DNA from 2 places in the Paenibacillus protaetiae genome. Region 1 is predicted to be linked to the other one. Evidence: a T-box and tRNA genes for the amino acid it is inferred to sense, from the RefSeq annotation. Region 1 holds a T-box; the other holds one or more tRNA genes.
The links. The T-box of region 1 lies ahead of thrS (threonine--tRNA ligase). A T-box ahead of a tRNA ligase gene usually reads a tRNA of that ligase, here a tRNA-Thr.
Positions count from the first base shown of each region.

Region 2: it encodes a tRNA-Thr, which carries the amino acid that the T-box ahead of thrS (threonine--tRNA ligase) is inferred to sense. The anticodon was not compared.

Region 1 covers NZ_CP035492.1:4,221,170-4,228,526, reverse strand. Annotated here, with positions in the region: gene ET464_RS00005 (ammonium transporter) at 1-313, shown strand, start outside; gene ET464_RS19655 (hypothetical protein) at 426-821, opposite strand; gene ET464_RS20645 (hypothetical protein) at 972-1,097, opposite strand; gene ET464_RS19650 (3D domain-containing protein) at 1,165-1,740, opposite strand; gene thrS (threonine--tRNA ligase) at 1,821-3,758, opposite strand; T-box leader at 3,830-4,072, opposite strand; gene ytxC (putative sporulation protein YtxC) at 4,154-5,086, opposite strand; gene mqnC (cyclic dehypoxanthinyl futalosine synthase) at 5,230-6,366, opposite strand; gene ET464_RS19630 (response regulator transcription factor) at 6,673-7,357, opposite strand, start outside.
Region 2 covers NZ_CP035492.1:3,748,223-3,755,579, forward strand. Annotated here, with positions in the region: rRNA gene ET464_RS17355 (23S ribosomal RNA) at 1-2,280, shown strand, start outside; tRNA gene ET464_RS17360 (tRNA-Asn) at 2,353-2,428, shown strand; tRNA gene ET464_RS17365 (tRNA-Thr) at 2,432-2,507, shown strand; tRNA gene ET464_RS17370 (tRNA-Glu) at 2,573-2,647, shown strand; tRNA gene ET464_RS17375 (tRNA-Val) at 2,666-2,741, shown strand; tRNA gene ET464_RS17380 (tRNA-Gln) at 2,754-2,828, shown strand; tRNA gene ET464_RS17385 (tRNA-Lys) at 2,834-2,909, shown strand; tRNA gene ET464_RS17390 (tRNA-Leu) at 2,918-2,997, shown strand; gene ET464_RS17395 (MFS transporter) at 3,101-4,285, shown strand; gene nfsA (oxygen-insensitive NADPH nitroreductase) at 4,465-5,205, shown strand; gene ET464_RS17405 (ABC transporter ATP-binding protein) at 5,473-6,318, shown strand; tRNA gene ET464_RS17410 (tRNA-Gly) at 6,593-6,667, shown strand; tRNA gene ET464_RS17415 (tRNA-Arg) at 6,669-6,745, shown strand; tRNA gene ET464_RS17420 (tRNA-Pro) at 6,768-6,844, shown strand; tRNA gene ET464_RS17425 (tRNA-Gly) at 6,851-6,924, shown strand; gene ET464_RS17430 (MFS transporter) at 7,216-7,357, opposite strand, start outside.

The sequences.
Region 1 (7,357 bases):
CGGAAGCATCGGCACGATTGCCGTCGGTTTGTTTGCGCTGCCGGGAGCGGCCGGCCGAATAGGCAGCAGCCATTACGGCTTGTTTTACGGAGGCGGCTGGACTCTGCTTGGCATTCAGCTGTTTGGCCTGCTTGTAGTAGCCGTATGGGGATTCCTGCTTGTATGGGCCGCCTTATGGCTAATTAACCGCGTCGTGCCGGTTCGGGTCTCGCAAGACGAAGAGCTTGTCGGGCTGGATGTCGGCATTCACGGCGTACCCGCTTACAGCCAGGAGCATGACTTTATTGACCTGGAGCAATTAAAAAATAAATAAGCGGCAGCTCCGGCAGTCTGGAGTTGCCCTGCCGGAGCTGCGAAGCTGGACGGGACCCGCAAACAACAAATGGCGGCGCTAGAGAGCGCCGCCATTTGTTGTTTGATCCGCTTTATTTCGTATCATTTTCTTGTTCAGCCATATGGATTACCAGCTCATCCGGTACATCAACGAGATCGCCGGGCAAGCTCCCCTGCTGTATGGCGCGCACCTTTTCAAGCTCCTGTCTCAATGCGCGCACCCGCTCCATCGGTTTTTTGACAAAATGTATATATTCAACTGCGACATGGTGATCCGGCTTTTTGCCTGTCAGCATTTTCCTGAACATCGACATTGACTGATAAGCCCGGTCCTCTGCCAGCCGCCGCTTCTCGTAACGCTCTACCATTTGTTCAATTTCAGCAATTTCTTGCTCTTTTTTAGCTGCGTAAGCATCAATAAAAGGTAAAATCTCCGCAGCAATCCGTTTGGAGGAAGAAAGATATCGTTTGCGGGCAGGCTCAATCATGTCAGTTCACCTATCTTATTGTGTTATTAATTATTACATAACTAATCATACAATAAAATAAGATGCTTTGAAAATATATTTTTTCACATTAAAAAGAAGAGCCCGCTGAAGGCTCTCCTTGTTCCTTGCATATCTATCCCGGTTATCCGTTTATTTTTGCGCTTTTTGCTGTTGTTTAGAAGATGCTTTATTAAAAGCAGCATTCGTATTTCCAACCGATTCGGAAAACTCGGCGGAAAAATCCTGGTTCACTTTATTCTTTTTGTTTTTCGCCATGTTAAGCTCACCTCCTGTCCTCCTTCGTAGTATGTCAGTCTTAACGCGGCTTATTCACTGCTTTTGGTTAAGATCTTATATCGCCTTGCGGGATTGGCAAACCGGCCTCCACCGCCTGATTTAACTGATTCAGCCGCTTCTGGGACAGCCTGCCGCTGCCCATGCTGATTACTTTAACGTTCACGGTCCGTTTGCCCCATTGCTCATAAACTTGCCTTGTCGTCTCAAAATACAAGTCGATTTTTGATCCTTTAATCGCTGAACCGGTGTCAGCGACAACCCCGTAGCCGTAACCCGGGATATACAAAACCGTCCCGATCGGGAACAGCTTCGGATCTGCAGCAATGGTTGATACCTGATCCCGCCTTACCTTTACGCCGGAGTACGTAATGCCGTATTGCGGATGACCCGGACGTTTGCCGGTCGACTCCACGCCGGCCGTATACCCGGTCGCCACTACTTTATAAGTGGCCTGTTTGTTGTGCAAATGCTGTTCAGCGGCCCGCCTATGCTCCTTGCCGGACGGATGTCCGGCTAGCGCAGCAGCTTCATCTGCTGCTCCTGCGCAGCATAGCCATACAAGCAGCAGCGGTATGATGCGGCATGCCAGCCCTTTTACAGCATTAAAAAAGCTTGTCACCATTTGGGCAGCTTCCTCCTCAGAAGAAATAATACCCAAACGGGACAAGCTTCATTCATTTATAGACGGATTCAACAGTTAGCTTAAATGTGTTTTGTCCGAATTTCTTCGTCCAAATGGGCAATAACTTCGCTGACCGATTTGGCGCCGATGTCGCCTTCGCCGCGTTTGCGTACGGATACGGTGCCGGATTGCGACTCCGCTTCGCCTACAACGAGCATATACGGCATTTTTTCCAGCTGCGCTTCACGAATTTTGTAGCCAAGCTTCTCGTTGCGCAGATCGCTTTCGACCCGGATACCGCCTTCACGCAGCTTGTCCTCCACTTCGCGGGCGTAAGCCTCGTAAGCGGTCGATACCGGAATGACTTTCGCTTGGACCGGCGACAGCCAGAGCGGCAGCGCGCCTGCGAAGTTCTCAAGCAGGAATGCGGTCATACGCTCCATCGTGCTAATAATGCCGCGGTGGATCACGACCGGACGATGCTTGTTGCCGTCGCTGCCGACATATTCAAGCTCGAAGCGCTCAGGCAGCAGGAAGTCCAGCTGCGCGGTCGACAGCGTCTCTTCTTTGCCAAGCGCCGTCTTGATTTGCACGTCCAGCTTCGGACCGTAAAACGCCGCTTCGCCTTCCGCCTCGAAAAACGGCAGATCCAGCTCTTCTACAACCTCGCGCAGCATGCGCTGCGACATTTCCCACATTTCATCGTTTTGGAAATATTTTTCCGTATCCTTCGGATCGCGGTACGACAGGCGGAAGCGGTATTCCTTAATGCCAAAGTCTTCGTACACTTTGCGGATCAGGTTGACGACGCGCGCAAACTCTTCCTTGATTTGATCCGGACGGCAGAAAATATGCGCGTCGTTCAGCGTCATCGCACGTACGCGGTGCAGGCCGGTCAGCGCGCCGGACATTTCGTAGCGGTGCATCGTGCCCATCTCCGCAATGCGGACCGGCAGATCGCGGTAGCTGCGCATCTCGCTTTTGAACACCATCATATGGTGCGGACAGTTCATCGGGCGGAGCACAAGCTCTTCGCCGTCCAGGTCCATTTTCGGGAACATGTCCTCGCTGTAATGCTCCCAGTGGCCGGAAGTTTTGTACAGTTCTACGTTAGCGAGCACCGGCGTATAGACATGCTGATAGCCCAGCTTTTCTTCCAAGTCAACGATGTAGCGCTCCAGCGTGCGGCGAACCTTCGCGCCGTTTGGCAGCCACAGCGGCAAGCCTTGGCCCACCTCGCGGGAGAAGGTGAACATTTTGAGCTCGCGGCCCAGCTTGCGGTGATCGCGTTTTTTCGCTTCCTCGAGAAAATGCAGATGTTCCTCCAGCTGCGCTTTTTTCGGGAATGCCGTGCCGTAAATGCGCTGCAGCATTTTGTTTTTGGAATCGCCGCGCCAGTAAGCGCCCGCTACGCTAAGCAGCTTAAACGCTTTGATACGGCCTGTGGACGGCAAATGCGGCCCGCGGCAAAGGTCGAAAAACTCGCCTTGGTCGTACATGGTAATGACCGAAGTCTCCGGCAAATCACGGATCAGCTCCAGCTTCAGGTTGTCTTCAAGCTCGGTGAAAATAGCGGTTGCTTCTTCACGGCTCACTACGCGGCGGCGGATATCCAGATTTTCCTGGACGATTTTTTCCATTTCCTTTTCGATTTTCACGAGGTCATCCGGCGTCAGCGACTGTTCCATATCAATATCGTAGTAGAAGCCGTCTTCAATAACCGGACCGATACCCAGCTTCACGGCTTTGTTGCCGTAAATGCGCTTGATCGCCTGCGCCATCAAATGCGCCGTGCTGTGGCGGTATACTTCCAGTCCTTCCGGCGTTTCAACCGTAATAATCGCTACTTCGGCGTCTTCATTCAGCGGCGTATTGACATCAACCACTTTGCCGTTTACTTTGCCCGCAATCGCGTTCTTGCGCAGGCCGGAGCTGATCGAGCCTGCAATGTCCTCTACCGTTACGCCTGCTTCATATTCGCGTACCGCGCCATCCGGCAATGTCACTTTAATGCTCATTATTCGTTTCCTCCCTGTAGATCCAAAAGGTAAGCCGGCGGAAAAACGCACAAAAAAAGCACGCATCCCCGCAAAGGGACGAGTGCTTGTTATTAACCCGTGGTTCCACCCTACTTCAACTGCCTGCATGAACGCAGCGCAATCCTTCGTATGTTCTGTAACGGGAATTCCCGGCGCAGCTTACTCGGCACGAGTGCTTTCAACTGCACAGCTACAAAGGGGTATACTTACGATTCACCGGAGGAAATTGCAGCCGAGGTTCCTCTCTCTGAACGGCCAAGGACGCAAGCACATGTCTTTGTCACAGCTTTTGTTCGAATAAAAAACGTTCTGTGAAAATTATAGCGGCTGGCATCGGTTTGGTCAAGCTCAAGCGCTTGCCGCCAGCTGCCTGTTCAAGGCTGTACATGGTCCATTTCATCCAGTCGCTGGCTGCAGGAGACGCAGCCTGCACAAATTTGCACCCGGCTGTCAAAGATCGTCTCAATGGTGCGGATGACCTGCGCATCCGGCTGTCGTGTATGAATCGTTATCACTTTGGGAGAAACAGCGATAAGCGAGCTGATCACCATGTCCTCGATATTGATTTCCGCTTCCAGCATTTCTGCGACAACCCGGTCGGTATGCGGCTTAGGCTCCAGCGCCTGAAACCGTTCATTCAGCAGCTCGAACTCATGCCCGCCCTTATGCACCAGATGAACCTCGGGAACTTTCGTCTCCTGCAAGCAGACGAAATATTTAAGCAGCGAAATAAATTCCTGGTATTGCTTATCCAGTACATATTCGTCCAGCGCATATTCCACAATCTCTTCCAGCTCGTTTCGGTAAGCGCGAAGGCGGAACAACGCAAAACCATTCAAGTTTAAATCCGTGTATTCCTGTAAATACGGCTCGATTTCTTCCGCTACTTTATTTTTCCTGCGCCGTTTATCCGCTTCCTGAAATTTGACGCCTAAACCGTCGGCATCCGATCCGTACAGCAGCTGATGGCAGTAGGGGATAATAACGGCCATATCGCTTTCATGATTCCGGTATTTGCGCCGGATCGTATTGGTGAGCAGATCGGATTCCATATAGTGAACGACATATTCGGCAAGCGCCTGGGAAGCGCTTCGATACAAGGCGGCGCTATGATCAGCCAGCCGGAATTGCGGCAGCACCGCCGTACAGCGGACACGATGTTTATCGATAAGCTCAAAATGAACCAGTTGTTCATTAGCTTCGGGGAATTTATGTAGGTCTTTTGCGGCATATTGAGCCAGGAGACCTTGCAGTGCAACTATTGCTCCTTCTGCACCGGAATGCAGCGTAATCGTAAACAGTTCCATTAGCTCACCCCTTTCATCCTTATCAGTATATGGCCCTGCCGAATCGGATATACGATGAAGAACTTGGGATAAGCGAAGGGAGAATAGAAAGCCCGGCCGCTGCAATAAAAAAAGCCCTCCCGGACAGGAAGGGCAAGACGCAATTAGTTCTGCATAATAAAATCTTTATCGGCTGTTTCGTTCTCGTGGTAAACTTTCAGCGTTTCGTATTTCGTATTGCGCTGCGCCGGCGTTTTGCCGGCCGCACGGATAATATCCAGCGTGACGTTGATGTTGACCTTATGTGTCGTTCCCGCAGCGGAGACGACGTTCTCTTCGATCATCGTGCTGCCGAAATCATTGCAGCCGTAATGGAGCGACAGCTTGCCGATTTCCGGCCCCATCGTCACCCAGGACGATTGGAAGTTGTCGATATTATCGAGCATGATGCGGCTGATCGCAACCATCTTCAAATATTCTTCCGGCTTGCTTTTTTCCCGTTTCATGTTCGTATTGTCCGGCTGGAACGGCCAGCAAATAAACGCAAGGAACCCGGTCGAATCGTAGCCGTTTGCGATGCATTCGTCTTGCGCGTCACGAATGCGGAGCAAGTGAAGCGCACGCTCCTCCATCGTTTCGCCGAAGCCGTATACCATCGTGGCCGTCGTGTTCATGCCCTGGCGATGAGCCGTCTTCATGACGTCCATCCAGTCCGTCCAGGAGCCTTTCAGGCGGCTGATTTTCCGGCGTGTGCGGTCGTCGAGAATTTCCGCTCCGCCTCCCGGCAGCGAATCCAGGCCCGCTTCATGCAGCTGGCGGATGACTTCCTCCAGCGATAAGCCGTCCGAAACATCCTTCATCTTCTGAATTTCAGCCGGCGAGAAGGAGTGCATCGTGATGTCCGGATAATGCTTCTTAATCTCACGCAGCACATCCAAATAATAGCTGAACGGCAGATCCGGGTTCGTACCGCCTTGCATCAATATTTCGGTGCCGCCAACATCGACGGTTTCCTGAATTTTACGCAAAATCGTTTCGTTCGGCAGCACATAACCTTCATCCGATCCGGGACGGCGGTAAAATGCACAAAAACGGCAATACACATCACATATATTCGTATAGTTAATGTTTCGGCCTACTACAAAGGTCGTGATGGGCTCCGGATGGCGGCGGAGCATTAGCTCGTTAGCCACTTTGCCCATTTTTTCAATCTCATCGGACTCCAGCAGCGTGACGCATTCCTCCAGCGTAATTCGCTCGCCTCTCAGCGCTTTGTCCAAAATGCCGTCAATTTCAGGCATAGTCATTACCTCCTCTTACTTGCAGCTGTTCCGATATCCGCATTTACACCATTTAATCGTAACATACATCAGTAAAGTCCGTCACCCTTAATGATGTGGCAAAAAAACGACATCACTCGGGCTGCCCCGCTCAAAAAAAAAGCGAAAAAAGCCGCTTAAGCTGCAAACGCAGTTTTAAGCGGCTTGAGTCCAGATCCGATATGATGCAAGCCAGCTTCTGTGCATAAACCGTATAGACAAATTCGAAAGCTTGAATGCCGGCTTGCTTCATGCTCCCGGAGCCTGGCGAAAAAATGCTTAGGCCGCTTACTCCCACTCCTCATCCTGCTCCGGCAGGTTTAAATACTGCTGGCTGCGGTATTCGGAAGGCGAAAGCCCCGCGACTTTCTTAAACACCCTGCTGAAATAGTTGGGGTCTTTGTAGCCGATGCTGTACGAAATTTCTTTCAGGCTCAGCCGCCCTTCCGTAATAAGCGCCTGCGCTTCCTCGATCCGGATTCGGGTTATAAAGTCGATAAAAGACTCGCCGATATACTGCTTGAACAGCTTGCTGAAATAATACGGATTCAGATGGACATGTTCCGCCGCCTGCTCCAGCGACAGCTCCTCCCGGAAGTGCCCACGGATAAAATCGGCCGCCTTATCCATCAAATGATGGGTTTGATGGTCCCGTTCCTCACGAATCCGTTCAATCGCCATCTGCACATAACTGCCTTTGTCACGGTTATCCTGCTTATCCGTTTCCGCTTGGCCGGCCGAAACCGGAAGCTCCCCGTACAACGCCACCCGACCGTTCCCGGCAGTTGGAGATGCGGAAGCAAATACCGCTTCATAATAGGAACGGCGCAAGCCGGCCTCCAGTAATCCGATACTGCCGATTCCGACCGAAATGCGCAGCTGCTTCCGGCTGTGCATCTCTTCTGCCAGCTTGCCGCCCAGCAGGAACGCTTCGTCCCGGAGCTTCATTTTATCTTCGCTTTTGCCAATGACA
Region 2 (7,357 bases), 470 kb from region 1:
CCGAAGAGGTGGAGCCGCAGCGAAAGCGAGTCTGAATAGGGCGAATGAGTATGTGGTCGTAGACCCGAAACCGTGTGATCTACCCCTGTCCAGGGTGAAGGTGCGGTAACACGCACTGGAGGCCCGAACCCACGAATGTTGAAAAATTCGGGGATGAGGTGGGGGTAGCGGAGAAATTCCAATCGAACTCGGAGATAGCTGGTTCTCCCCGAAATAGCTTTAGGGCTAGCCTCGGTATAGAGTATCATGGAGGTAGAGCACTGATTGGATGCGGGGCCCGCCAAGGGTTACCAAGTCTAGTCAAACTCCGAATGCCATAGATATGTTTACCGGGAGTCAGACAGTGAGTGCTAAGATCCATTGTCAAAAGGGAAACAGCCCAGATCATCAGCTAAGGTCCCCAAGTGTGTGTTAAGTGGGAAAGGATGTGGAGTTGCAAAGACAACCAGGATGTTGGCTTAGAAGCAGCCACCATTTAAAGAGTGCGTAATAGCTCACTGGTCGAGTGACTCTGCGCCGAAAATGTAACGGGGCTAAACACACCACCGAAGCTATGGCTTACACTTTAAGAAGTGTTAGGGGTAGGGGAGCGTTGTATATAGGTTGAAGTCAGACCGTAAGGACTGGTGGACAGTATACAAGTGAGAATGCCGGTATGAGTAACGAAAAGACAAGTGAGAATCTTGTCCGCCGAAAGCCTAAGGTTTCCTGAGGAAGGCTCGTCCGCTCAGGGTAAGTCGGGACCTAACGCGAGGCCGAAAGGCGTAGTGGAAGGACAACAGGTTGAAATTCCTGTACCACCGTAAACCGTTATGAGCAATGGGGTGACGCAGAAGGGTAGTGACGCGGACTGATGGAATAGTCCGTCCAAGCAGTGAGGCTGATGTGTAGGCAAATCCGCACATCATAAGGCTGGGCTGTGATGGGGAGGGAAATTTAGAGTACCGAAGGTCATGATCTCCGGCTGCCGAGAAAAGCCTCTAGCCAGGTGAAGGTGCCCGTACCGCAAACCGACACAGGTAGGCGAGCAGAGCATGCTAAGGCGCGCGGAGTAACTCTCGTTAAGGAACTCGGCAAAATGACCCCGTAACTTCGGGAGAAGGGGTGCCTCGGTAGGGTGAATAGCCCGAGGGGGCCGCAGTGAAAAGGCCCAAGCGACTGTTTAGCAAAAACACAGGTCTGTGCGAAGCCGCAAGGCGAAGTATACGGGCTGACGCCTGCCCGGTGCTGGAAGGTTAAGGGGAGCGGTTAGGGAGCAATCCCGAAGCTGTGAACCGAAGCCCCAGTAAACGGCGGCCGTAACTATAACGGTCCTAAGGTAGCGAAATTCCTTGTCAGGTAAATTCTGACCCGCACGAATGGCGTAACGACTTGGGCGCTGTCTCAACGAGAGATCCGGTGAAATTTTAATACCTGTGAAGATGCAGGTTACCCGCGACAAGACGGAAAGACCCCATGGAGCTTTACTGCAGCTTGATATTGGACTTTGGTACGATCTGTACAGGATAGGTGGGAGCCTGGGAAGCATGAGCGCCAGCTTGTGTGGAGGCGACGTTGGGATACCACCCTGATCGTATCGGAGTTCTAACCCGCTACCGTGAATCCGGTAGGGGGACCGTGTCAGGCGGGCAGTTTGACTGGGGCGGTCGCCTCCTAAAAAGTAACGGAGGCGCCCAAAGGTTCCCTCAGAATGGTTGGAAATCATTCGGAGAGTGCAAAGGCATAAGGGAGCTTGACTGCGAGACCAACAAGTCGAGCAGGGACGAAAGTCGGGCTTAGTGATCCGGTGGTACCGCATGGAAGGGCCATCGCTCAACGGATAAAAGCTACCCTGGGGATAACAGGCTTATCTCCCCCAAGAGTCCACATCGACGGGGAGGTTTGGCACCTCGATGTCGGCTCATCGCATCCTGGGGCTGAAGTAGGTCCCAAGGGTTGGGCTGTTCGCCCATTAAAGCGGTACGCGAGCTGGGTTCAGAACGTCGTGAGACAGTTCGGTCCCTATCTGTCGTGGGCGTAGGAAATTTGAGAGGAGCTGTCCTTAGTACGAGAGGACCGGGATGGACGTACCGCTGGTGTACCAGTTGTTCCGCCAGGAGCACCGCTGGGTAGCTATGTACGGACGGGATAAGCGCTGAAAGCATCTAAGCGTGAAGCCCCCTCAAGATGAGATTTCCCAGTATGTAAGACCCCTTGTAGACGACGAGGTGGATAGGTTCGGGGTGGAAGCGCAGCAATGCGTGCAGCTGACGAATACTAATCGGTCGAGGGCTTATCCTAAATCAAGCTAAAGATTCATTGCATCACCTTTCGCATCCAGTTTTCAAGGCGCAAAACCTTGGTTTGAAATGTTCCCTGATAGCTCAGTTGGTAGAGCACTCGACTGTTAATCGAGTTGTCACAGGTTCGAGTCCTGTTCGGGGAGCCATTTGCTCTCATAGCTCAGTAGGTAGAGTGCATCCATGGTAAGGATGAGGTCACCGGTTCGATCCCGGTTGAGAGCTCCATTTTGCAAAACGTTGCAATAGGATTTGCTTCGGTACTTATACATATCGAGGCGCACGAGGAGTGCGGCCCGTTGGTCAAGGGGTTAAGACACCTCCCTTTCACGGAGGTAACAGGGGTTCGAATCCCCTACGGGTCACCATTAACTTTATATTCGTGTGGAGGGTTAGCTCAGCTGGGAGAGCATCTGCCTTACAAGCAGAGGGTCGGGGGTTCGATCCCCTCACCCTCCACCATTTAACTGATATTGGGGATTAGCCAAGCGGTAAGGCAACGGACTTTGACTCCGTCACTCCAAGGTTCGAATCCTTGATCCCCAGCCATGTTAGAGCCATTAGCTCAGTTGGTAGAGCACCTGACTTTTAATCAGGGTGTCGAAGGTTCGAGTCCTTCATGGCTCACCATTTATTTTGCGCGTATGGCGGAATTGGCAGACGCACTAGACTTAGGATCTAGCGGGAGACCGTGGGGGTTCAAGTCCCTCTACGCGCATACTGAGCCCGAGAGCCCTTAATAAGGTTCTCGGGTTTTTTCATTTTTACTTTTCTTAATCATCTATGCCATATTAGACAAAGGAGGACATGGCGTGAGCGAAATGGTCCAGGCTAATGAATCTAGGCTGCCGAGAAGCCTTCTAATGTTGCTGGCCACTGCATCCGGTGTATGTGTCGCCAATCTGTACTACAACCAGCCGTTGCTTACTCAAATGCAGGAAGCTTTTCATGTCAGCTCGGATTCCATCGGATATGTATCGACTGCAACTCAAATCGGGTATGCTTCAGGGTTGTTTTTATTTGTCCCTTTAGGCGATATTGTCAATCGGCGGAAGCTGATCCGTTACTTAATGCTTGCTGCTATTGTTGCGCTGCTTGCTACAAGCCTTGTACCCAGCTTGTTGTGGATGTATGTCGCCAGCTTTATCGTAGGGCTGGCATCTGTTGTTCCGCAAGTGATCATTCCATGGGTAGCTCAAATTGCCCAAGGGCATCAGCAAGGAAAAGCGGTAGGTACGGTTGTAGGAGGGCTGCTGACCGGTATTTTGCTGGCTAGGACGGTTGCCGGAGCGGTTGGCGGTTTATGGGGCTGGCGATTAATGTACGGCTTGGCTGCAGCCATAATGTTCGTTTTTTTACTGCTGCTGAAAGATAAGTTGCCGAATTCAAAACCTTCAGGCGTTTTGCCGTATGGTAAGCTGCTGTTTTCGATGGGCAGCTTAATCCGGAAACACCGGACATTGCGGGAAGGCACTTTAATTGGCGCCATCAATTTTGCAACATTCAGCTTGTTTTGGACGGTTCTTGGATTTCATCTTGGAGCAGAGCCCTATCATTATACAAGCGAAGTGATTGGATTGTTTGGTCTTGTTGGGGCGGTAGGCGCTTTTTGTGCGCCATTTGTAGGGCGTTTGGCAGACCGAATCAAACCAGGCACTGTTGTTGGTATCATGATTATTTTTATATTGGCTGCGTTCCTACTGCTCCGGTCATTTTCGGGCATTATTTGGATTGTTGCAGCAATTATTTTGCTGGACCTTGGTATCCAAGGGGCCCAGGTCGCTAACCAATCACGGATATCCAGCTTGGATAATGATGCAAGAAGCCGGCTCAACACGATTTATATGGTGTCTACTTTTGTAGGCGGAGCGTTTGGTTCTTTTGTCGGCAGCTTAATCTGGGAGAAAAACGGCTGGGCCGGTATTACTTGGGCAGGTTTAGGTTTGGGAGCCGCCTCGATTGCAGTTTGGCTATGGCATCGTTTAGTGCCGGGGAAGGCGAAGTAGATGTGATGCTTGAACATAAAAGCGGGAGCTCTTGGTCAGCAGGGGGCTTCTGCTTTTTGCTGTGGATGCAAAAAAAGAGCTTTTTGTGCAGCGCGCTGGATGAGATTTGGATTTTTCCTTCGAGTTAGGTAATCTTTAAGAAGACTAAGCCCATGAATGATAAGGAGAGTGGATAATTGATGAACGAAACGATTAACCTGCTTAAACAGCATCGTTCCATACGCAAATTTACAAATGAGCTTGTCTCTCCCGAGCAGCTGCGCGATATTGTGGAGGCGGCGCAAAGCGCCTCAACCTCAAGCAATATGCAAGCTTATTCCATTATCGGTATAACGGATAAGGAGCTTCGCAGTAAGCTGGCTGAGTTAAGCGGCCATCAGGTTTATGTAGCGGAAGCACCGGTTTTTCTTGTCTGGTGTGCAGACTTGTACCGTTATGATCAGGCGATTAAGCTGCATAAAGACGAGGAGACAGAGCCCGCCGGCATGACGGAGAACTTCATTGTCGCTACGGTAGATGCGGCGCTTGCGGCACAAAATGCTGCGATTGCGGCTGAGTCGTTAGGGCTTGGCATTGTCTATATCGGGGGAATCCGCAATGATCCTGCTGAGGTTGCACGGCTGCTGGAGCTGCCGAAAGGCGTGTATCCTGTGTTTGGCATGTGCATCGGCGTACCGGATCAGGAGCCGCTGAGACGTCCAAGATTGCCGCTGGAAGGGGTATATGCGGAGAATCGGTATAGACCCGATAAAGTGTTGGAGGCGGTACATACTTACGACCATGCCCATAGAAGCTATATGATCAGCCGTTCGCAGGGGAAATCGGGCATTACCTGGTCCGAGGCGATGGAAGCGAAGGCTTCCCGCAACCGTACGCATATGCGCGAGTTTTTGAGCCGGCAAGGCTTCCATTTGAAATAAACGGTCAGCGGCGAATATCCACATGTGAATAAATGCGGACATAATCGCGATTATCCACACTATTTTGTTGCAAATAAAAGGCTAAAGCATTGACTTTCCTGCTGAGAACTATTATCATTGGATTTAATTGATAATGGTTCTCATAATTGGAACGATTCTAATTTAGGCATTAGCCATTTGAACTTCAAATGCGGTCTTTTTAATTTGAATTTTTGAATGATAAAAACAACAACACCATGGCGTGGTTGGAAAAGGAGTGTGTACGCATTGATTCGGCTGACTACCTCGAAACTTGATATTGCTTATGATGATCGGCTAATCGTTCAAGACTTAAATATTGCGATTCCTCAGGGGAAAATTACGGCGCTTGTTGGTTCCAACGGATCCGGCAAGTCCACTATCCTGAAAACGATGGCACGCCTTATGCAGCCTGCAAACGGAAGTGTGCTTCTGGACGGGAAGTCCATCCATAAGCAGTCTACGAAGGAAGTGGCGAAACAGCTGGCTATTCTCCCGCAAAATCCAACCGCGCCTGACGGCCTTACCGTATCTGAGCTAGTCTCCTACGGTCGTTTCCCTTATCAGAAAGGATTCGGAACGGTAACGAAGGAAGACCGGGAGGTTGTGAAATGGGCGATTGAAGCAACGGGCATGAGCGAATTCTCCGACCGTCCCGTCGACCAGCTGTCCGGCGGTCAAAGACAACGCGCCTGGATTGCGATGGCGCTTGCTCAAGAGACGGACATTCTTTTCCTCGATGAGCCAACAACTTTTTTGGATATGGCCCATCAGCTCGAAGTGCTGCAGTTGCTGCAAAAGCTGAACGAGATGAACAATCGGACGATTGTTATGGTTGTGCATGATTTGAATCATGCATCGCGTTATGCGCACCATATGATTGCGATCAAAAAAGGTACTGTATCCGGAGAAGGCTCTCCGGAAGAAGTAATGACACATGAAATTTTACGGGAAGTGTTTAACATCGAAGCGGATATCATTCCAGATCCGCGCACAGGCGTTCCGCTTTGCTTGCCTTATTCGCTGGCTGGCGAACCTATTGCAAACAAAGTTGCTTTTGGCCATGAAAAGGTACTGCAGGCTGCAGGCGCTTAAGCGAAGTTATAAAATGACGGAGGCAGGCTGTCCGATTCCATTCGGAACAACCTGCCTTTTTAATTACAGGGACTTTGGAACGGCGGAAAATAAGGTTCGATGGCGACGGAAATGCAGCCCAAAATCGCATAAATTTATTTTGTATGAGGAAAATAAATGCATAAAAAATTTTACAAAAGGTTTTTCAAAAAACAGTTGCATTTCATTTGAAGAGATGATATATTATATCTTGTCGCCGCGATAAACGGCGAAGAACGAAGAAGGCAGCAATCCTGCGGACGTGGCTCAGTGGTAGAGCATCGCCTTGCCAAGGCGAGGGTCGCGAGTTCGAATCTCGTCGTCCGCTCCATGTGCCCTTAGCTCAGCTGGATAGAGCGTTTGACTACGAATCAAAAGGCCGGGAGTTCGAATCTCTCAGGGCACGCCATTCTTCAACCACATATGTTTAACGGGATGTAGCTCAGCTTGGTAGAGCACCTGGTTTGGGACCAGGGGGTCGCATGTTCGAATCGTGTCATCCCGACCATGATTTGCGGGTGTAGTTCAATGGTAGAACTTTAGCCTTCCAAGCTAATAGCGTGGGTTCGATTCCCATCACCCGCTCCATATGCAAATAACCAAAACCTTGAGGACTCAAGGTTTTTTTTTGTTGTTTATGCGGTTAAAACACCCAAGCGGTGGAATCCGGTTGAATAGCAAGCGGGGATTCGCCTGTAGTTAAGCCGGCAGCTCCGCGCCAGAGTGTTCTCTTATTGCAGACGATAATGCCTGTATCCGCACTCCGGACACAGGCATTATCATTTTATCCACAATATTATTCACATTATCAACCGAATAATAAACGGCATTAATAAAAGATAAATGAGATGTTGTACACATATCCACAGAACAAGTTGTTCACATCTTGGATACAGCTTCAGCCGCTGTGGGGGACCTGTGCATGCCCGGGCTGTTTGCTATACGTCTGCTGAACAGGAGGAGCAAAATCCCGATACCGGCCATAATGCTGCCGGACAGCAGGAATGCTGTTGTTACGCCG